2 regions of the Sphingobium sp. B7D2B genome follow, and region 1 is predicted to be linked to the other one. Evidence: riboswitches for the same ligand, from Rfam matches in the RefSeq annotation. Region 1 holds a riboswitch; the other holds the start of a gene.

What was found. Region 1 has a riboswitch for cyclic di-GMP ahead of M2341_RS02860 (autotransporter-associated beta strand repeat-containing protein). Riboswitches for the same ligand answer to the same signal wherever they lie in the genome.
Region 2: it holds a riboswitch for cyclic di-GMP, as region 1 does, so the genes downstream of both, M2341_RS11940 (autotransporter domain-containing protein) here and M2341_RS02860 (autotransporter-associated beta strand repeat-containing protein) in region 1, are expected to answer to the same signal.

What each region holds. Positions count from the first base shown of each region.
Region 1 covers NZ_JAOQOM010000001.1:639,429-650,845, forward strand. The annotation lists gene M2341_RS02850 (AsmA family protein) at 1-384, shown strand, start outside; gene M2341_RS02855 (hypothetical protein) at 381-542, opposite strand; gene M2341_RS02860 (autotransporter-associated beta strand repeat-containing protein) at 611-7,150, opposite strand; cyclic di-GMP riboswitch class I at 7,635-7,710, opposite strand; gene M2341_RS02865 (hypothetical protein) at 8,043-8,612, shown strand; gene M2341_RS02870 (DUF4431 domain-containing protein) at 8,659-9,132, shown strand; gene M2341_RS02875 (hypothetical protein) at 9,134-9,520, shown strand; gene M2341_RS02880 (hypothetical protein) at 9,520-10,530, shown strand; gene M2341_RS02885 (hypothetical protein) at 10,545-11,057, opposite strand; gene M2341_RS02890 (hypothetical protein) at 11,057-11,407, opposite strand.
Region 2 covers NZ_JAOQOM010000001.1:2,578,750-2,590,166, reverse strand. The annotation lists gene M2341_RS11955 (TonB-dependent receptor plug domain-containing protein) at 1-2,622, shown strand, start outside; gene M2341_RS11950 (MFS transporter) at 2,619-4,007, shown strand; gene M2341_RS11945 (pyridoxal phosphate-dependent aminotransferase) at 4,281-5,411, shown strand; cyclic di-GMP riboswitch class I at 5,691-5,765, shown strand; gene M2341_RS11940 (autotransporter domain-containing protein) at 5,957-11,417, shown strand, end outside.

The sequences.
Region 1 (11,417 bases):
CTGGCGACGGCCGACCCGATCCTGATCGATACCGATGGTCATGTCGTCACCGGGCGCGGCGAGTTCGATCTGCGGGGCGAGCGGCTCGATCTGCGCTTGCAGGCGCAGGGCAAGAGCCGCGAATGGTTCGGTCGCCCCGCGCCGATCCTGATCGGCGGCACGCTGGCCGCGCCGACCGTGCTGCGCGAGCCGGTCGATCTGTTCCGGCCGCAGCGCTTGTTCGGCTTTTCGATGATGCTGCCGGATGTGCGGGCCATCTTCGGCTTTGTCGACCCGGACGAAGCGCAGGCGCCGGCTTGCGGGACGCTGCTGCGCGGCGGAGCGACGGCCGACGTGGCGGCGGCTGGCCCGGCGCCGAAGCCTGCGGAACTGGCCTTGCGCTAAGCGGGCGGGGCGGCTGCGGCGTGGCGTCGGTCTGCCAGCCAGAGCGACAGGCCGGTCAGGCCGTGCAACAGAACGATCATCGTGAGCAGGAAGAAGGTGGCGCTGACAAAGCCCGGGAGGAGCAAGACCTCGATCGCGCATAAAAGGAACACCGCCATGGTGAGACGTTCAATCCTCCTTCCCCCTGTGTTGCAGGCGGCCCGCGTAAGCGGACCGCCTGTCGTCTTCAGAATTGGACGCGGACGCCGCCGTTTACGCGGTAGCTGCTTTGCGAGCCGGCATTGCCGTCCAGGTTCAGCTGGACCTTCTGGCTCAGCCGCATCTGGAGACCCAGGCCGCCGAAGACGCGGTCCTGCGCCAGGCCCGGCGTGCCCACGGATACGACGATCGGGTCGAACGCGCCATCAGCGACCACCTTGGTGAAGTCGTCGCCAAAGTCGTGGACGTAGCCAACCTTTGCGTAGCCGGTGAGCGCCGATGCGAACGCATAACCCAGCTTCGCGTCCAGCTTTGCCACAGCATCGTGGCGTTTCATCCGCCGGATGTTGAATTGATCCAGGCCCGCAGTCGACACCCGCTCGGAAAACGCGTCGCGCAGCTGCCGCAGGCCCAGCACCTCGGCCGTTGCATCGAAGCTAATGCGGCCTTGGGTCGTCACGTACTGGACGCCACCGCCATACATCATCACCGAACCGCCAACCGACGAGAAGGCTGCGCTGCCGCCCAGGATCGACCGGTCGCCCTTGGTCTTGAAGTCACCATAGACGAACCGACCCAGAACGCGGAACGACTGGTCGCCGTCCAGAGGCAGCGATACGCCGAGGCCGAACTGGTTGCCGTCCAAGTCCGCGTTGATCGTTTCGTTCTGGAAGCCGCCCGTGTTGTGGCCGTACCACAGGCTCAGCTGGGCAAAGGGCAGGTCGCGGGCAAAGCCGATGTTGAACGCCGTGTCGTTGAAGCTGTTGCGCTGGTATCCTGCAGCTGTCGTACCCTTGAGGCTCTGATGCTGGACCGACCCCGTGGCGATCGTCTTGCCGGGTGACAGTCGATCATAATCGCCCAGTTCAGGCAGATTATTAAGAGCCGCCACCTTCATCGCGTCGGCAATGCCGCCATAGCCGCCGGGCGACCAGCGGGTCAGCACGGCTTCCAGGGCAGCTGTTCCGCCGGTCGCCAGGGCAGACGTCAGCGATCCGAGCAGATTGCCGCCATAATATTGGGACACGCCGCCATTGTTGCTGACAAGGATGCCTTCCATTGCTGCCTGCCCGACAGGGCTGGCAGAAACGGCTGCGGCGAAGCTGGCAGGGGTATAGCTGCCAAGGCCGTAGAGCGTGCCGTTCGACAGGTTGAACATCAGATTCTCATTTGCATCGAGGCTGGTGACCGAACCGAACTGGCCGCTCACGCTGCCCGGCGCAAAGCTGAACAGACGGACACCCTTGCCAAGAGGAAGGACAAAGTCGTCCGACCCGCCCGAGTTTCCGACGACCATCGCTGCGCTGCCCTGAATGGTTAGTTTGCCGCGCACGATGAGTTCATCGTGGCCGCCAGCGACGCCCGCGCCGGCCAGACCGTCGACCTCCATCAAGGTGGACGAGTTGTTGGCCAGCGTGAGGTCGCTAAAGGTCATGACGCCCGGGGAGTTGCCGGGGGAGAGAATTCCCGCGCTGGCTCCACCGATGATGGTTTGACCGTTGATCGTGCCATTGCCGGTCAACTGGCTGCCGCCATTGACGTAGATGACCTGACCGGTCAGCGTGCCGCCTGTACCGCCCACGCCCATGGCGAGGCCATTGCCCAGATGGACGACGGCGCCACCGCTGGCCGTCACCGTTTTGGCCGTTGCGGTTCCTTCCAGGTTCAAGCGGCTCTCGGTGATCTGGAGGTCGGTCGTCGTCACCGAACCGGTGGCCGCAACATTGAGCGTGCTGTCCGGCTCCACGACGAAGGAGCCATCCGTTGAGTTCACTGCGCCCTCGATGGTGAGCGCGCCGCTGGCCAGCCGGATATTGCCGGTGCCCTTCATCTGGCCAAAGAAGGTGCCGCCCGTCGCCAGGGTGAGATAGTTGGCACCCAGGTCAAGCAGGCCCGACCCAGTGAGGTTGTGGATGGTCTGGTCAGCCTTCAGGGTAAGCGTGGCAATCGCGGCGATGTCCACGGTCAGTGCATTGTCGAGGATGCCTGCATTCTGGACGGTCAGGCCGCCCTGCTCGATGCTGAGCATGATCGGTGCAAACGTGTCGACACCACCTGCGAGCGTCAGCGTTGCCGCACCGGTCTTGGTGACCGTGCCCGAGCCAAAGATGGAGCCGGCATAGGTGCCATCCCGGGTCTGGTTGATCGTCATCCCGCTTGCGCCGATTTCGATCTGCCCGCCCTCGCCCGAAAGCGAGCCGACCGAGAGGCCGTGCAAGGCCGTGAGGCTGCCGGCGTTCTGCTCGTAGCTCCCGGCTACCACCAGATTGGTGTCGGCGTTGATGGTGCCTGCATTGCGGAGGCTGCCGAACTGTGGCGTGGAGCCGGCGTTCAGGGCGATCTGGCCGCCAGCATTGTTGGCGACGAGACCAGTCACGGCGAGCGGCGATGAAGCCGTCACGGCGCCGGCATTGTCGAGGCTGGCCAACAGGGTCGATCCGGCGCCATCAAACGTCATGGTGCCGCCGGCCTGGTTGCTGACATCGCCATCCACCTGCAAATTGCCGCTGCTCGAGAAGCTACCGCTATTGGAGAGCTTGCCGGCAATACCGGCATTCGCGCCTGCGGAGACGGTAAAGCTTCCTTGGGCGCTGTTGCTGACATCGCCATTGGCGATGAGAAGCGCATTGATCGTGGCGCTGCCGCTGTTGTCGATCGTGTTCAGGCCGATCGTTGCATTGGCGGTGAGCGTCCCGGCGTTGCTGATCGACGTGATGACATCGTCGGTGCCGAGGGTGAAGGTGGCATTCTCACTCACAGATACCGCCAGCGTGTTGGCAAGAGTGCCGCCCCCGGTGGTGTCGATTTCGCCGGCCTCAATGGTGAGCGGACCAGTGAAGTCGCTCACGCCGGTCAGGGCAAGCTTCCCCGCACCCTGCTTGGTCAGCGCGCCCGCGCCGGTGATGGCGCCGGCGTAGCTGCTGTTTCCGGATTGATCGAGGATCAGCACATTACCGACCGTGCCGGCCAGGCCGCCGAGCTGGATCACGCTCTCATCGCCGCCGGTCAGGCCTGCCGTGACGATCTTGCGGGTCACCGCGCCTTCCGTGGCTTCGGGCGTCGAGCCCACCACGAAGAGCAGCCCATCGTTGTTCAACGTGCCCGCCGTAGTGAGGTCGGCCTGCATTGCAAGGACGCTGCTATTGTCCACGCTGGCTGCATTGACGTCGTTCGACATCATGAGCGTGCCGCTGTTGGCGATGGCGCCCGTTGTGGCGCCGCCGGCCAGCAGCAATCGTCCGGCGTTGGTGATCGCGCCGCTGGTGACGGCACCCTGCGCCGTCATGGTGCCATCGGCCGAGACCTGAACGGTGGTCAGCGTCTCGTCGCCTGCGAGCAGCAGTGAGCCGGCGTTGACGGCAACCGACCCGCCAGTGCTGGCGTTCATCAAGCGACCGACCTTGCCGTTCAGCTTGGTCGAAACTGTGCCGCCGCCAACGGTGATGCCGCTGAGCGTGTTGGTGGCGGTCAGATAAAGGGCGCCTGTGAAGCCATCGCTGTTCACGTTGAGCGCGCCGTTGGAGAGGACACCGTTCATGACAGCATAATCGCTGTTCGCGACATTGTCATAGACGGCAATATTGCCGGTCCCGCCATTCATGTTGATGCTGTTGCGGAAGGTGACGATGCCGGTTGCATCGGCCGCATCGGAGCCGAACATGAGTGTTTGGCCGTTAGCGAGGAACCCGCCTGCGTTCCAGTACAGGGTCGGGCCAACGCCGGAGTTCAGCGAACCCAGGTTGACGGTCAGGCCCTCCGCGGTTGCGGCAAAGCCGCCGCTGCCCTTGGTTGCACCCGTCGAGTCTGTCCATGAAATCTGGCTCGGGTTGAACCCGACCGAGCGGATGAAATTGCCCGAGGTGAGGAGCACGCCGGCGTTCGTGAGGCTGAGGTCATTCTGCCCCGACGCGCCGATCGTGCCGGCGCCGCTGAACAGGATGTGGCTCGATGCGTGGATGCCCACGCCATCATCGGCCCGCAATGTGCCGCCATTGATGTCGGTGGTGCCGCTATAGGTGTTTGCCGCCTGGAACTGAACCAGACCGCCACCCGCAATGCGGATGCCTGCGCCGTTCCCGGCCGCAAGGCTGGTTCCGGAGATGCTGGTGGCGCTGTCGTCCGCAATCGAGTCCCGGAAGGTGATGGTGTTTCCGACACCGGGCGACAGCGTGACGGAGGAACCGCGCATCATGAAGAGCGCGCCACCGGCGGACTGGCCTGCCGCACCACCATTGGTGCTTGAGCCGCCCACAGACGAATTGTTCTCGAAGATCGAGTTGCCCTGAATGAACAGCGTGCCGCCCTCGCGGACGAAAATGGCACCGCCGAAGCCGGAACCGCCGCCGCCGCCGACACCAGCCGACGAGCCATTGCCGGCGCCGAACCCGCCCGTGCCGCCATCGCCATCAGATCCTTCGATGCTCTGGCCGTTCTGGCCGCCAGCGCCACCCGCGCCGCCGGAACCACCGCCTGCGCCGAAGCCGCCCGTGCCGCCGTTGCCGCCGGAACCGCCTTCGCCGCCGTCCGTGATCCCGGTCGCGCCGGCACCGCCCGAGCCGCCCGAGCCGCCGGCCCCACCGCCGAAGAAGGTGCCGCCGTTACCGCCTTTCCCGCCCTGGCCGCCACTGCCGCCATGGCCGACCTTGCCTTGCGCGAGGTCGATATTCCAGGTGACGAGATTGGCGGTGTTAAGCGCAAGCTGCACGCCGACTGCGGCGACCTCGACGTAGAATGACGCCGACAGCGCTGCTGCAGGGGGGAAGTTGGCAAGAGCCGCGGCCCCTTGCGCAATCTTCAGCCCCAGGTTGATGCCGTCCTGTGCAACGGCATTGATGAGGCTGGTGTTGAAGGGCTTGCCACTGCTGCCACTGCCACCTTTGCCGCCATCGCCGCCGGCACCGTTGGCACTTGCGCCCCCGTTATAGCCATTGGTTCCGGCGGACCCTTCGCCATCGACGAGGATGGAGTTGAAGGAACTGCCCGACTGACCGTTGCCACCGTTGGAGCCCGCGGGCGCCGAGGTGGTCAGGCCGTTCATGGCACCGCCCTTGTTGAGATTGGCTGCCTCCGGATCGATCCGGTAGGAGACGGTATTGGTTGCGGTGTCGATCGCGGTAATCACCGCGTTGGCCGGAATAGCCGAATCCCCGACCAGCAAGCTGCCAACGGTGAGGCCGGAAACCGAGGCGAGGCGGATGGTCTTTGCCGCGCTATTTACGCTCAACACCGGATCGCTGGTGAGCACGAACTTGCCGGCGGTGATCGCCGAGACGCCATTGGCGCCAATGACGTTGCTCAGCGTCACCTGCTTGGTGTCGGGGTCGATCCCGGTGATCGTCGTACCGGCTGGAATGCCGGTTCCCGAAACGGTCTGACCCACCGCGAAGCCCGCGATGGAGCCCACCTGGATGGTCGCGCTGCCGCTCCCGTTCGAGATCAGGGGGCTGAAGGATGCCTTCAGCGACGTCACCTGCTGGAGGTCGATCGCGTTCGAAAGGGTGACGACACCGCTGTTCAGATCGACAGCCGTAACGACGGTGTTGGCCGGAACGCCCGCGCCCTGGACGGTCATGCCCACGGCAAAGCCGCCTAGCGGTCCGGTTGGCGTAATCGTGTTCGAAAGCGTCGAGCTGGAGGCCGACTGGAAACGTGTTACCGCGAAGGCCGATACAGCCGGCGTGTCGATCGGGCCGTTCGCGGAAATCGACTCATTGAGCACATAGGAAGTGACTTTGTTGTCACTGTTATAGTTGACCTGACTGACCGTAGCAGTCCGCGTGACGTTATTGGTGTCCTTGTAATAGACCGTCTGGCCCCTCATCACATCGGCAGCCGCCGCCGGGGCGCTCAGAGTGACGGTGTTGCCGCCGCTCAGCAGGCCGCTGACGACGTTGGAGGAATCGATCGCGATGCCGCCTGACAGACTTATTTCATTAAGCGTCCCATAAGCGTTGCTGCCGGCGGGATTGATCTCCGTGATCGTCGCGTTCACCTGGCCGACCGAGCCGTCACCGAGCTTTTGGGCAATACCTGCGCCGGCCTGAATGAGCGTATTGTCTCCGATCGAAATGATCTTGTTGACGACGAACTGCCCGTTTCCATTGTAAGTCACGTCGCTCAATGTCGGCTGCAAAATGCTGGCAGCGGACGCATCTGCCGAGGCGCCGACAACTGACACCGCGATCGGCGCGACCGACGACGTGGCAATTCCACCGCCTTCGCCGCCTTTGACGTGATTGTTCGCAAAGCTCACATTATTCAGCGTTAGGGTTGCGCCGCTATCAATGAAGAACACGCCGCCAAGACCGGCACCACCGCCCGAGCCGGCGCCGCCTTCGGTGCGGAAGTTGGTGTAAACCGTCTGGCGATCAGCCTCTCCGACAGCGACGCTGTTCCCGACCACGTTGCTATTGCCGGACAGCGCCGCGTTGCCGGAGACCACTTTTCCGGTGCCGTTCTGGCCATCGACGATGATCGGATCACTGCTCTGAGCAGACGCGGCGGATGAAGCCGCCACCAACAAGGCCGTGACACCGGCCGACACGAGAAACTTGGCTTGCTTGTTCATGATTTCCCCCAAAGTACTGAAAAATTTAGATGTAATCGTTGCGCGCGGCAGCAGCAGGGCGTAAAGCGCCGCTTCTGCCCCGTTGGTTTTTCAGCGAGTGCTGTGGTCGATTGGCCAAGGCTTTGGCCTCAGCGCCCCCGCTGAGGCTGCCCGCCGCGTTCCAGTTGGCTGCGTGGTTGCCCAATCCGCTGTGACAGAAAGGCCAGTCTCCCTCCGCGGAAAGACTTGGGTGCTCAGCGCGATCGCAGGCGGGGCCGAGCGATGCAGGGCGCGGTGGCGGAGCGGACTGTAGCCGAGATATGTGGCTGAGGCATTGGCGCTTGTCGCGCCGACCTTAGAAGGCACGGCGTATATAGTATCGCGCTGCCCACTGCACGAAAATATGCAGGAAAGGCTGAACTCAAATTTTTGTAGAGCAGGGCGCTGAAGTCTAGAGAGAGATGGCGCAACTACACGACAAGATATGTCGGGCACTTTTTGTTCCTTCGGCATCCCCGCTATCTCTTTCGAGACCGGAAGCTTTGCGTCCCATCGTCGCCGATGGTTTGCCATTGTCGGGTTTAATGCTGATTTTCTTTCAAGAAGACTCGCATTAACCGGCCCTTAGATGCAATTTACGAAAATTAACAGCAATAAAATCATCTCGTAGGAAAAAGAGATGGTTAATGCGCTGCGGTACCGCGTTGATTGTTAAGGAAGCGGCCGCTCGCGCTAACGTGGCATCGGCATTTGGGGCCTGACAACGAGCTGCGCCTAGCGGAATATGGCGGAACTCAGGAGCAGCCTTGGCGGGTCTATTGGAACTGAAGGCGGCCATGGATGCCGCCGCTCGACCAATCAGTTATCCGTCTCGATGGCGTGAGCATGCTAGGGAAGACGGCTTAAGTTCACAATGGCTGTGGAAAAGGGCGCCCTCGTGTCACACAAGAATTTAGCCGCACTGATTCCAGCTTTTGCGCTGACATTGTCCGCGGCCCTTGCAGCGGAAGAAAAGCAAGCCATGCCCGCCGATCCCGCCCAACAGATGCCCGAGCAAATCATTGCGGAAGCGGAGACTGTGCATCCCGCCGCCTTGTACATTCTTGCGACGAAGCTGATGGCCGAAGGCCGAATGGATGACGCGGTACGCTGGTTCTACATCGGCCAGCTTCGCTATCGTTTCCTTCTTGCCGCCGAGCCGGAACGGCTGGCCGAGAATCAGCCTCTCTTTTCCGCACTGAGCGAATCCGTCGGCCGGCCGATCAATGAATATGCGTTCGGCGATGTCGACGCGGCCGTAGCGCACATCGATTCCGCGCTCGCCTGGGACGCCGCGCACGCCAACGGCGTTACGTCCAAGGAGCGCCACGCCGAAGAGTTGGCCCAAGTCCGGGCAGGGCTGCAAAAGCTGCGCGATGACATGATCGCCAACAAGGACCAAATCCGAGAGACGAGGACGCGCAATGGGTTGGACAATCGGTAGCATGTTGCCGGTGGTATTGAGGGGCCGCACGCACGCGGTGAGACGGGTGCGGCTTGAATGGATCGCACTGGTCGGCGCCGTATGCGTTATGCCCGCCGTGCCCGCTGCGGGGAACGAGATCGCTCAGCGTTGCGTAAACGCCACCCGCCCAGACGCTCTCGTCACCGTTGCCGGTAAGCTGACGCTTCAGAGCTTCCCCGGCCCGCCCAATTATGAAAGTGTCGCTCAGGGCGATGTTGAAGAACAGGTGTTCATTTTGGTGCTGCCGCGCCGCATCTGTCTGGAGGATGGCGAGTTTGCCGACGGCAGCGAGCGGTTCGACCGGGTGCAGGTTCATGCCATGGAGCCAGCGCTTCTTCGCGCGCTCCAGCACGCTGTCGGTCAGGACGTGACCGTGGCGGGCAGAGCGGTCGGCGCCCATACCGGCCATCACCATGCGCCGATGGTGGTGTTCGCGGGATCCGTTGTCGTCCGCGACAGCCGCGCGGCCGGCATGGACGATCAGCAGGACAGGAGATAAGATGAGCGCCCCCCTTATTGCCATGCTCGCCCTTGCCGGTGCCCAGATGGCGCCGCCACCTCTGGTGGCGAACGACGATCAAGCGCACGCGGCGCGCCTGCACATCGGCGATACTGGCGTCCGCTGCGTTCGCCAGCCGTGCCCGAGCCGCGCCCTGTTCGACCCAAAGGGACAGGCGGGTCAGACTGATCGCCAGGCTATGCTCTATGTCGACCTCGACGGCAGCAAACCGTCGCCGCCGATGATCGGCGATCCAACTGCGCTTGCCGCGATCAGGACAGCGTGGAACGAACGGCAATGTCTTGCCATCGAAGGGCGGCTGATCCCGGGCGAAGATGATCGGCCTGTGCTGCGTGTGGATCGCGTCGTGGGGCCGTGCCACCAGTAATGACCGCTGCTGGAACGAAAGCATGGACATCGATCGCAATTGCTGCCGTTGCTGCGCTTGCGCTGGCAGGGTGTGGCGACCGTCCGGGGTCAGAAAAGGCCGGGGTCGCACTGGCCGAGGCGGTTTATCCCGGCGCGTTCGTCCTTCACGACAGCTATCTTCAAAAGGGCCATTATGACGTCGCGCTCGTGAAGAGGGGCGATTCGTTGACACGCCTGCGCTTCGCGATCGATGCCGACCCGGCGCAGTGCCGCGTGGGCACGGCCTGCGAGCAGCGCCTGCACCGCGCCTATGCAGAGGCTGTGGCGACGGGCATCAAGCTCAAGGCGCTCAATGCGGGCTTTGCGGCTTGCGATATCCCGATGTTGGGGCTCGACGACGCGGAGAGCGGATCCCGTTTCAGGGTGATCGTGGAACTGGGGCTTGATCCAGCCGACCAACAGCCAGCGCTTGACCGACTGGTCCCATGCATCACGACCTATCGGCAAGCTTTGCCGGCCAAGGCAGACGAGCATTTGCAGGTGTTATCCTTGCGTATTCTGCGTCCGGCGCAGGGAGGGCCGACCGCCCCGCAGTCCATGACGCTCGACAGCCGCCTGCCGGGCGCGCGGGCAGCAGAGCCGAGCTACCAAGTAACGATCGCGGCCGGAGATGATCGGCCGCGTGCGGCTGACCTGCGGCTCTATGTGCATTACGTCCGGGAGAGCGGCCTTGGCGACAAGCTGGCGGACGTCGCCCGGGATGCGCTGGCGAAGGATTCGATAGGCGGGCATGTGCCCAATTACGCGCTCAACTGGCAGCTCAAGCTCGACCCTCAGCGTCTGGATGTGGTCCGCACCTATGTGCTGGCGTGCAGCGTCGACCGGCCGGGGACAGGACCGTGCCGGACCGACATTGCCGTGCGCATGCGCTATGATCTGATCAAGGATGAGGCGTCCGAAGTGGGGGTCATCCACAATGTTCGGGATGATCGCGGGTCGTCGACATTGGCCAAACTGCCCGGCCGCTGATAGTCCGGTCGAAGTCAGTCGTCACCGCAATCAGGCACCATTGCCATCGTCATGGGCGCGCCGCCCAGACCGGCGACTGGGCGCATGACCATGTCACAACCCTTCTGGTCCGGCTTGGCTCGATTATTCGCTGCGGACCGTGTGTCGGCCTCGGGATCGGAGCAGACGCCCTGCGCGATCAATTTCAGACGGAACTGCTTGCCTTGTTCGCGAACCCAGGCATCCGCACTGACTTTACCATCCGCGCGCGCCCGGCGGACATATTCTGCCTCCAGATGGCGACGATCGGCGGCAGGCAGCGCATCGGCAGAGCATGTCTGCAATTGGGGCTTGGAACTGGCTTGCGCTGCCTTCTTATCCCCGGGGCTCATTGTGCGGGACTGGTTCTGGTGATCTTGCAGACGTTGCCACTGCTGATGCTCAAGGTGGCGGTCGAGCGTGTTGCTGTCCTGAGCCTGGGTCGCGGGGGCACAAAAAATCGATCCAACGAGCGTCGCCACAAAGAGCATGGTGCTGGATTTGTGCATCAGCACACGCCCTGCGCGGCCAGTTTTTGGCGGAACTGCATGCCTTGCTCACGCACCCAGACGTCGGCGCTTGCCTTACCGTCGGATCGGGCGCGGCGGACATATTCGGTTTCCATGCGACGGCGATCTGCGGTGGGCAGTGCGTCCGCCGAGCAGGGCCTCGCCCGCTTGCCTGGTGCCGCGTCATTGTCGCTGGTGCCATGCGTCTCGTCATAATGGTCGAAGGTGCTGCGCAACGCCTGCTGCCCGAGAATGCCGTTGCTCCAGATCGGCACGTCAATCATCACCTGCGCGACACTGGGCGCCGTGAATGAGAGGGTGCCGAAAGCGGCCAAAAGAACGAGGCGCACAATGTTCTCC
Region 2 (11,417 bases), 1.9 Mb from region 1:
CGACTGGAGACAACTGCCGCGACGAATATTGGCGACGTGCTGAGCCAGCTGCCGAGCTTCCGGGCGACGTCCAGTCCTTCCGCGACGCAGACGACTCCGGGCAACGCCGTCGGCTCGCGCGTGCTGGAACTGCGCAGCCTTGGCACCGAGCGCACCCTGGTGCTGGTCAATGGCCGTCGGTTCGTGCCGACGACAGCGCGCGGGACGGTCGACACCAATTATATCCCCGGCATCCTCATCGATCGCGTTGACGTCGTGACCGGCGGTGCCTCGGCGGCCTATGGTTCGGACGCGGTTGCGGGCGTCGTGAACTTCATCCTCAACAACAAGCTCGATGGCCTTCGGGCCGAGGCCCAGTCGGGCATCTCGCAGCGCGGCGACGACCGCACGATCTTCCTCTCGGCGGCCGGCGGCACATCCTTCGCCGGTGGCCGGGGCCACGTCGTGTTCGGCGGGGAGTATGAAGACAATGATGGCCTGGCGGACTGCTATCAGGCCCGCTCGCTGTGCGCGCAGGAGTGGACGCTTGTCGGCCGCCCGGCTGGCGCGGCCGGTGCGGGCGCCCCGGCGCTGAGCATTCTCAACAATGTCCACACCGCCACCATAGCCCCGGGCGGCCTTATCCTCAGCAATGGCCCCCTCAAGGGCCTGCAGTTCCTGCCGGATGGGACGACAGCGCCCTATGAGGTCGGCAGGCTCGCGGGTTCGCTGTTTCAGCAGGGCGGCAGTGGGAAGGGCCAGAACGCCTTCCTCGCCGGCTTGCTTCTCAAGGTGCCGGTCGAGCGCTTCAGCACCTATGGCCATGCCGAATATGAATTCAGCGACGCGCTCAAGGCCACGCTGGAAGCATCCTATGGCGAAGTCCGCGCTTTCTCGGTGAGTGCACAGCTGCGCGACAGCACAGGCTCGCTGATCGGCCCGGTCCGCCGCGACAATCCATATCTCCCCCGGTCGGTCACGGACGTCATGGATGCCAACGGCATCACCCAGTTCAACATGGGCCGCGCCGGGCTCGACCTCGGCAATGCCCGCGGCGCGACCAAGAGCACTGCCTTCCGCATCATCGGTGGCCTCTCCGGCGCCATCACTGATAACTGGACGTGGAACGCTTACTATCAATATGGCCGCAGCACCTATCATCAGGAAGCGACCAACAACCTCATCCGCTCGCGCCTGCTGCTCGCGGCCGATGTTACCTCGGGCCCCGGCGGCACGCCAATCTGCCGCTCGACGCTCACCAACCCGACCAATGGCTGCCAGCCGCTCAACCTGATCGGCGCGGGCCGCTTCAGTCAGGAGGCGCTGGCCTATGTCACCGGCACATCGATGCTCGACCTGAAGATCACCCAACAGGTTGCCGCGCTCGACGTGCAGGGCGATCTCATCGACTTGTGGGCCGGCCCGCTGTCGCTGGCGGCCGGCGCCGAATATCGCCGCGACGAGGTGAAGGGCTCGACGGACCCGCTCTCGCCGACCGGCGCCTTCTACGTCTCCAACTTCGCTGCTTCCAACGGCAAGGTCGAGGTCAAGGAAGCATTCGTTGAGGCGGTCCTGCCGTTGCTTAAGGACAGTGCGCTGGGCAAAAGCCTGGAGCTGAACGGCGCCGCGCGCCGCACCGACTACAGCACGAGCGGCGCGGTCACCACCTGGAAGCTCGGCGGCGTCTATGAGCCGGTCGATTTCCTGCGCCTGCGTGGCACGCTCTCTCGCGATATCCGGGCGCCCAATGTGAACGAGCTGTTCGGCTCGGTCACGCGCAGCTTCTCGTCCTTCACCGATCCGGTGACGAGCAAGCAGGGCCTGATCGAAATCGTCTCGGGCTCGAACAATACGCTGCGCCCGGAGAAGGCCGATACCTTCACGGCCGGCGTGGTGCTGAGCAACCTGTCGTTTCTGCGCGGCTTCAACCTCTCGGTCGATTATTACAATATCCGCGTAAACGACGCGATCGCGCAGATCGGCTCATCGACCATCGCGACGCGCTGTCTGGTGAACAACGCGACCGAGTTCTGCCCACTGATCACGCGGAACGGGGCAGGCGAAGTGACGCTGATCAACGACCGTCTGCAGAATGTGAATGGCTTCAAGACCCGGGGCCTGGACATCGAGGCGAGCTATCGCACCCGCATCGGTGCCGCCGCATCGCTCGACCTGCGGCTGCTGGCGACCAAGACGTTCGATCTCATGATCATCGACAGCGCCGGTTCGGTCGACCGCGCCGGCCAGACCGGCTTCCGCGCCAGCAACACCCCCGGCGTGCCGGACTATGTGCTGGACGGTATGGCGACCCTCAAGGCCGGGCCTTTCAGCGTGAGTGCGCATGGCCGCTACATTCCCGAGGGCAAGTTCCTCGTCGAGTTCGTCGGCCCCGAGGATACAGGCTACAGTGTCGGTCTCGCGAACAGCATCAGCACCAATCGCGTGGCCGCCCGCTTCTATGCGGACCTCACGCTGGGCTGGAATGTGAAGGCCGGCCGCAGCGATTTCGAATATTTCATCGCGATCCGTAACCTGTTCGACAAGGATCCGCCGATTGCACCCAGCGCGGTGGGCATCACCAATCAGGTGCTGTTCGATCAGGTAGGACGCGCGTTCCGCGTCGGGGTGCGTCTCAAGCGATGAGCGAGCCGGTCGGCACGCAAGCCACGGGTGAGACGCAGCCGGCATCGGCCGGCGCGTCTGGAGCCGGCGACGATTGGCCGTCGCCGGCCCGCGCCTGGTACACGATCTGGCTGATCGCCTTCGTGACCATGCTCTCCAATGTCGACCGGAACATCATCAATCTGCTGGTCCAGCCGATTAAGCGCGACCTGGCGCTGAGCGATACCCAGATCAGCCTCATCATCGGTTTCGCCTTTTCGTCGGCCTATATGGTCGTCGGCTTGCCGATGGCCCGCGTCGCGGATCAGCGCAGCCGCAAAATGATCCTGACGGCCGGCCTGACGGTGTGGAGCCTGGCCACTGCGCTCTGTGGCATGGCCAGGAGCTTCGGCGGGCTGTTTTTCGCGCGCGGCGTCGTCGGTGGCGCGGAATCCGTCGCCGGCCCCTCGTCCATGTCGATGATCGCGGACATGGTGCCGCGGTCGAAGCTGCCGCGTGCCTTCGCGGTCTATCAGCTCGGCATCAGCGCTGGCCAAGCCACGGCGTTGTTGGCTGGTGGCCTGCTGGTGGCGTTCTTTGCCGGGATGGGGCCGGTCCACATCCCGGTCCTGGGCGAGATGCGCGAGTGGCAGCTCGTCTTCCTCGTCTGCGCTCTGCCGGGGCTGGCGACCGCCTTGCTCTTTCTCTTCACCGTGCGGGAGCCGGTGCGCCGCAATCGCCGCGGCAAGGGCAGCGTACCACTGCGCGAGGTGGGGGCGTATCTCCTGTCAAACCGCATATTGTTCCTGCCCCTGTTCCTCAGCATCGGCATCGGCGCGATCGAGACGACGGGCCTCATGACGTGGCGCGCGGCCTTTTATGAGCGCACCTATGGCTGGGGACCGGCGCAGATCGGGCCACTGCTGGCGCTGTCGCTCCTCATCTCTACGCCGATTGCGTTGACGCTGGGCACCTGGTTCGCGGAATATATGGGCAAGCGCGGCAATCCCGATGCGATGGCGCGGGTCTGTTTCTATTCGCAAGCACTGTCCGCTCCCTTCGCGATCGCCACCTCGCTCATGCCCAGCCCCTGGCTCGCCTTCTTCTGCGGCATGATCTCCTCGATCATCGGCCTCGCCAGCGCCCCTGCGCAGAATGCCGCGATCCAGATGGTGACGCCAAGCGAGATGCGGGCCCAGATCAGCGCTGTGTATCTCTTCACCATCAGTGTCATCGGCAATGGTCTCGGGCCGCTGCTCATCGCGCTGGTGACCGATTTCCTGCTGAAGGACGAGAGCATGCTGCGCTATTCGATGGCGTTCTTCGCCGCCGTAATGGCCCCCGGCGGGGCGGCCCTCATGTATCTGGCGATCAAACCTTATGCTCAGGCTGTAAGGAGTTCTGGTTTCAGGGAGCCGTCCCGCTGAAGGGGGTCGGAGGCCCTACTTCCGTGATGCAGGTTTCTGCGAGCTGCCACTTGACAGACTGCCTGAAAATGCGCGTCACGCGCAGGCCGAAAATACGACCTGCCGTTTTCTTTCTGCCGAAAGCATTCTTCGAAGCGCCCGACGACGCTGGCGCAATTTTTTGATTTCACGGCAGATGCGCCGCGAGGACGAACGACGGCCGGGGTGGGGTTGCATCGTTGGCATCTGCGCGCCCGCCGGCTATCGGCGCTGTACCGAGCGATGGATGATCTGATGGAAGTCGAGCCGTTTCAGGCCATAGAATTGAGCAAGTTGGCCTATCGCCTGGGTGCGGAGGGGCGCTCAGTTCTCCACATGGAGTTTGGCCAGCCCTCCACGGGGGCGCCGCAGGCTGCGCTGGACGCCGCGCGCGACGCGCTTGGCATCGATCCGATGGGCTATTGGGAGAGTCCTGCGCTGCAGGCGCGGCTCGTCCAACTCTATAGGGAGCGGTACGGCATGGTAGCCGAGCCGGATCAGTTCCTGCTTACCTGCGGCGCCTCGCCGGCATTGGTCCTTGCGTTGAGCACCCGGTTTAAGGCGGGCGACCGGATCGCCATGGCACGGCCGGGCTATGTGGCCTATCGCAACACGGTGCGCGCGCTCAACATGACGCCGGTCGAGATCGAATGCGGCGAGCAGGCGCGCTTCCAGTTGACCGCATACGCGTTGGCAGCGCTCGATCCAGCGCCGCAGGGCGTGATCGTCGCCAGCCCGGCCAACCCCACCGGAACGATCATCGCGCCTGCCGAACTGGAGGCGATTGCCCGACTCTGCGCAGAGCGCAGCATCGCGATCATCTCGGACGAAATCTACCATGGCCTGAGCTATGGCGCGCCTTGCCGCTCGATGGGAGAATTCGCAGCCGACGCGATGATCGTCAGCAGCTTCTCCAAATATTACTGCATGCCCGGCTGGCGGCTCGGCTGGCTCTATGTGCCGCGCGCCATGGTCGAGCGTGCCCGCGCCTATATGGGCAGCCTGTTCCTGACCGCGCCGTCGATCAGTCAGCATGCCGCTTTGGCGGCGCTGGACTGCACGTCAGAGCTGGAAGCGCATCGCGCCACTTATGCCCGCAACCGGGACATTCTCATGGAAGCCTTGCCAGCCCTTGGCCTGCGACGCATCGCGCCGCCGGATGGCGCCTTCTACATCTATGCGGATGTTAGCGACTTTACCGATGATAGCCCGGCGTTCTGCAAGAAGCTGCTCGTTGAGACTGGGCTCGCCACGGGGCCGGGTGTCGACCATGATCCGGTCAATGGCCATCGGTTCATCCGGCTGAGCTTTGCGATCACGGAAGCCGAAGTGCGGGAGGCAGTGCGGCGCCTTTCGGCGTGGTTGCCCGACCAGCGACGGCTGTAACGATCACGTCGCGGGGGGCAACCATATTTTAGAGCGACGGATGCAGCGCAATCGACGTCGTGCTTGCGTTGAAGTTAACTATAGTTATCGGCTTAACACGGCCGGTTATGACCCCGCTCCAGACCGAGGGCGATAATTTTCACACGACAAATCAGCTGCATGGCTCCGATCTGCATGCGCGCCATCTCGACAAGGCCGGGCTTTTTTGTTGCGCTGCCGCTCAGCTAACGTTAATATTCCTCGTGAAGATGACGGCTCCGCCTCACGGGCGTTCGTTGCCTTCGACAAGGGCAAACTGTCGGTAACGGCGGGACGCAAAGCCTCCGGCCCCAATGGGGTAGCGGGGCTACCGGGGGATGAAACAGAGCATTTTCGGATATCGTGTGTAGCCTGCTGTGAGAAGGTCATGGGGTTCGTTTGAACCTCAGGCTGCGCTCCCTGTCGTCGCGCTTCGATCCCTGTCTCAAATCCCGTTGAACCGCACCTGCATGGCGGTTTGCCCTTCACATCATCTGGGCGGTGGGCCCACACGAGGGGATTTCGTAATGCAGGGCAAGGCAATCAAAACGCGCGGCGCCGTTCGGCAGGCTCTCAAGGCCGGTCTGTTCAGCAGCGTCGGCATTGCGGGGATGTTGGCAGGCGCATCGGCCGCCCACGCCGAGCCTGGCATTTGCCAGGCTGAGGGCGATGTGACCCTGTTTTTCTGCGAACCCTCGTCGGTTAAGGCTCGTATTGAAGGAGGCGATACCAGCCTCACTGTGAACGGCGCACAGGACGAGTGGAGTATCACGGGCGATGGCGTCAGCTATTATACGTGGGACAATACAGTCTCTGGCGACATTACGTCGACGCTGCTCATCACCAATTCCACGATCAGCACCACTGATAATGGCGGCGTAAACGTCAGTTCCAATATCCAGGGTCGGAACGACATTTCGGTCACCTTGGGCCCGGACGTCACGGTTGACAGCGTGGGTGGCAACGGTGGCATCTGGGTTCGCAACCAGATCGCGGGCGACATCGTGATCGAGAATGGCGCCGCGCTGACGGTCTCAGGCGTGGAAACCAATGGCATCTCTGCCACCACCAACGCAGGATCGGTGAACATCACCAATAGCGGGGCCATCACGGTCCAGCAAACCAACGGGGCCGCAGACTTCACCCAGCGGGGAATCTACGCCGACGGCGGTTTCAACGATGCCGAGCCGGTCGAGGTGACCGTGACGAACACTGGCCAGGTGGAGGCTCAGGCGGCGGGTATCCGCGTCGTCAATTACAACGGTTTGGCGAAAATCACGAACAACGCCTACGTGTCTTCGGTCAACAATCAGGCGCTGGTCGGCTGGACGCCGAACGGCGAAGTGGTGATCGATAATCAGGAGCAGGGTGAGGCTATCTCGGCCAACGGCCCGGCGATTCAGGGCGCCTCGCAGATCGGCAATATCACCATCACCAACGCAGGCATTGCGGAGGGCACCACCGGCATTCTCGCCGTCGCCGGCTTCGACGAGGATGCGCCCCGCTCTGGTAAAATCACCATCACCAACAGCGGCATTGTCACCGGCAGAACCGGAAGCGCAGTTCAGGCGCGCACGCCGCTTGGCGATGTGGTCATCAGCAACACCGGCACGCTGCAATCGCTGAGCGGGATCGCGGCTGTCGATGCAGACACACTTAGCGGCATGGTCCAGATCACCAATTCCGGGTCGATCCTGGGTGAAACCGGTATCGTCACCAACAGCGCGGCGACCACGATCATCAACGCCGGTACCATCGAGGCCTCGCCTTCCTTCGGCCACGCCATTCTGATGGGCGCCGGCGACGTGACGCTGGAGTTGCATGCCGGCTCCAACATCATCGGCCTCGTCGCGGATGCGGATATCGCGAGCGGCACCAATACCCTGGCGCTGGGCGGCGCCATCAATGCGTCATTCGACGCCGGATTGGTCGGCACGCAATATTATGATTTCGATGAGTTCGTGAAGGTAGGGACCGGCACCTGGACGCTCACGGGGACAGGGACGACCGGCTGGACGGTCCGCGAAGGGACGCTGAACGCTGCCAGCAGCGACGCATTCGGTGTGGGTCAGGCCTATGTCGTTGAAGGGGGCGTGCTGGGCGTGGGGGGCTCCACCTATCAGGCGACCCTGGGCTCGCTCACTGTCGGAGAAGCTGGCCTTGTCTCCACCGATGGCGGCGTGCTCGTGCTCGACCAGAGCAGCGACACCGTCTTCGCCGGCACGTTGGTCGGCCAGGGCAGGTTCGTCAAGGCGGGCGAAGGTGCGCTCGCTTTCACCGGCAATGGCGCTCTCTTCAACGGTGCGCTGGATGTCACCGGCGGCGCCTTTGACCTCACGGGCGGCTTCAGCGCCAGCACGGTGACCGTGGGCGGCGCGGAGCTGGCTTCGCTCAATATCAAGGCGGGGGGGCAGCTCAACTCTGTCTCGGCGGCCATTGGCATGAATGGCACCGCGGGGAGCGTTACCGTTGATGGCGGCGCGAGCTGGATCAACTCAAGCCTCATCGAGATCAGTCGCAATCCCAATTCCTCCGGGTCGCTGACCATCACAAATGGCGGCTCGGTCGAGACTGTGAATGGCAGCATTTACATGGGCGCGGGCGGCTCGGTCAGCATCAGTGGTCAGGGTTCGGCGCTCCGTGTCGGTACGCTGCATTCCGAACTGCCGGCCGACTGGGTTTCGGCCGATGGCTGGTTCAGTGCGGATGAGGGCAGCATCTCGGTGACCGACGGTGGTTTGCTGGAGGCTGACGGCAGCTATATCGGCGGAAACGGGTCCGGCACGGCGACGATGATCGTCGACGGTGCCGACACGGTGTGGCGCAACGGCCTCAGCCTGTACATCGGCGGCACCGGCAACGACACCGTTGGCCAGGGCAATGTGACGGTGTCCGGCGGCGCAGAAGTCACGTCCTACACCAGCGCGCTTGGCGTCGACACCGGTTCGAGCGGAACGCTGACGCTGACCGGCGAAGGCACGACCTACAGTGTTCTCGCCCGTAACGGCTACGCCGGCAACATGCGGGTCGGCTACAGCGGCACGGGCACCGCCACGGTTTCCAACGGCGCCCTGCTGTCGGCAGCCGCCCTGATCGATGTGGCGAGCCAGGAGGGCAGCAGCGGTACGCTGACCATAGAGGCGGGCGGCCGCGTCACCGGCGAATCCCTGCGAATCGGTGGGGCTCAGTCCGCTGTCGGCAGCGTCAGCGTCGATGGAGCAGGCTCCACGCTTGAGATCGGCAGCGGTCGCATCGGTATCGGCATCTCTGGCGAGGGCACGCTCATGGTCAGCAATGGCGCCTCGGCGAGTTCGCAAGGTGCGATCATTGGCTGGGAGTCCACCGGTCAGGGCACGGCCATCGTGAGCGGCGCGGGCAGCACCTGGACCAATGACGGCATTCTCTACGTCGGCAACGTCGGCGAAGGAACGCTCAACATCGCGCAGGGCGGTCGGGTCACCAGCACGGATGGCTATGTGGGCACCGTCAGCGGCTCGACAGGCGCGGCGAACATCAGCGGTGCCAACTCGGTCTGGGACATGAGCGGGCTGTTCATTGCCGGCAACGAGGCGGGCGCACAGTCGACGATCTCGATCTCCAATGGCGGCACATTGCGCGCGGTGCAGGGCACGCTCGGCAATCTCACGGGATCGCAGGCGAGCATGATCGTGACCGGCGCTGGCTCGACTTGGAGCGCCTATAATGATGGCCTGACGAACTGGGCGGGTTACATCAATGTCGGCCTGTTTGGCAGCGGCACGCTGGAGGTCTCGGACGGCGGCAAGGTGGAGGCGGTGCGCGTCTACATCGGCAATGATGTCGCCTCGAGCGGCAGCGTAACGGTAAGCGGCGCATCTTCGGCGATCCGGACGGAGGAAGGCCTCTATATCGGTGCCGAGGGGGCCGGTGTCCTGACGCTAGCCGATGGCGCAGAACTCAGCGCCCAAGTGATCAAGATCGGCAATCGCGCCGGCTCCACCGGCACGCTGAACATCGGCGCGGCGGCAGGCAGTGCGGCCCAGGCGGCCGGTATGATCGATGCCGTCAATGGCATTCAGTTCGGTGCCGGGGCTGGCAAGCTGGTCCTGAACCACAGCGGGACCGATTATGCACTTGCCGCCAGCCTGTCGGGGAATGGCGTGGTCGATGTTCTTGCGGGCACGACGGTGCTAACCGGCGATGGCAGCGCCTATACCGGCGCGTTGAACGTGAATAGCGGCAAGCTGGTGCTGGCCAACGTGATGAATGCCAGCTCGACCGCGATCGCGGCTGATGGCACCCTGCAGATCGGTAACGGCGGAACGGCCGGCACGCTGGCTGGCGACGTCCACACCAACGGCACGCTGGTGTTCAACCGCAGCGATGTGTCCAGCTATGGCGGCAGCATTACTGGGCACGGCACGATCGTGAACGCCGGGTCGGGCCGGTTGGTACTGGCCGGCGATAGCAGCACGTTCGCTGGCCAGACGAAGGTTGATGCCGGGACGCTGCTGCTCACGGGCAAGCTGAATGGTGCCGTGACCGTCAACGCCAATGGCACGTTGCAGGTTGGCGATGGCGTCCGCAATGGCGAGCTGACCGCCAGCACGACCAACGACGGCACGCTGATCTTTAATCAGGTTGCAGACTATGATTACACGGGCGCTCTTTCGGGCAACGGCAGCCTGATCAAGCAAGGCGAGGGCACGCTGCTGCTCTCGGGCGATTATGGTTATACCGGGTCGACGGTGGTGCAGGCGGGCCGGGTGCGGCTGCTGGCGCAGCTCGACAGCGCGACCGATCTGGTCGTGGACGATGGCGAGTTTGACCTCAGTGGCACCGACCAGACCGTTGCGGGCCTGAGCGGCGCGGGCGGGACGGTGAGCCTGGGCACGAGCACGCTGACCGTCAACCAGAGCAGCAACACGCTGTTCGGCGGCAGCTTCAGCGGCAGCGGGACGATTGCGCTGAACGGTCCGTCCAGCGCGCCCGTCAGCATCAACCTGACCGGCGAGAGCTTTGGCTCGTTCACCGGTGCGCTCAACCTCGAGGGCATCGTGACGCGGGTGAACGGCTCGATGGGCGGCACGATCACGGTCGGCAGCGATGCGGCCCTGGGCGGTCGCGGGCAGGTGAACAATATCGTGGTCGGCAATGGCGGCACGCTGCTGCCGGGCAACTCGATCGGCACGCTCACCGCAGCGGGCAATGTCGTGTTCCAGGCGGGCTCGACCTATGAGGTGGAGGTCAATGCCGAGGGCGAGAGCGACAAGCTGATCGTCGGCGGTACGGCGACCATCCAGGGCGGCACGGTTTCGGTGCTGGCGGCTGCAGGCAATTATCGCTTCAGCAATGAGTACACGATCATCACGGCCGCGGGCGGGGTGACCGGGCAGTTTGCGGCCACCGATGTCGATCTGCCGTTCTTGACACCGGAGCTGAGCTATGACGCCAATAATGTCAGGCTGGTGCTGACGCGCAACAATCGCAGCTTCGAGAGCGTGGCGGTGACGCCCAACCAGTTGGCCGTGGCGCTCGCGCTGGATGCCAGCGATGACAATGCCAGCCTGTCCCGCGCGGTGGCGGGGCAGCTCGAGGAAGCCGGCGCCGTCCGCGCGTTCGATGCGCTCTCGGGCGAGCTGTGGGCGACCACGGGCACGCTGATGGTGGACGGCACTCGCCGTCTCGGCGATATGGTGATCGGCCGCATGGAGCAGGCCGATGTCGTCAGCCGCACGCTGGCCGGTGCCGGCTCCTCGGCCCGCACGCTGCGTGATGGCAGCACGGCGGTCTGGGGCCAGGGCATTGGTGCGTGGAGCACGCTCAAGAGCAATGGCAATGCGATCAAGGCGACGCAGAGCACCTTCGGCTTCATCACCGGTATCGATACGGGCCTGGGTGGCTGGCGTCTGGGCGTGGCCTTCGCGCATGAGCAGAACAAGGTGCGGGTCGACGGGCGCAGCAGTGAGGCGACCGTCAACGGCAACAGCGCGCTGGTCTATGCCGGCG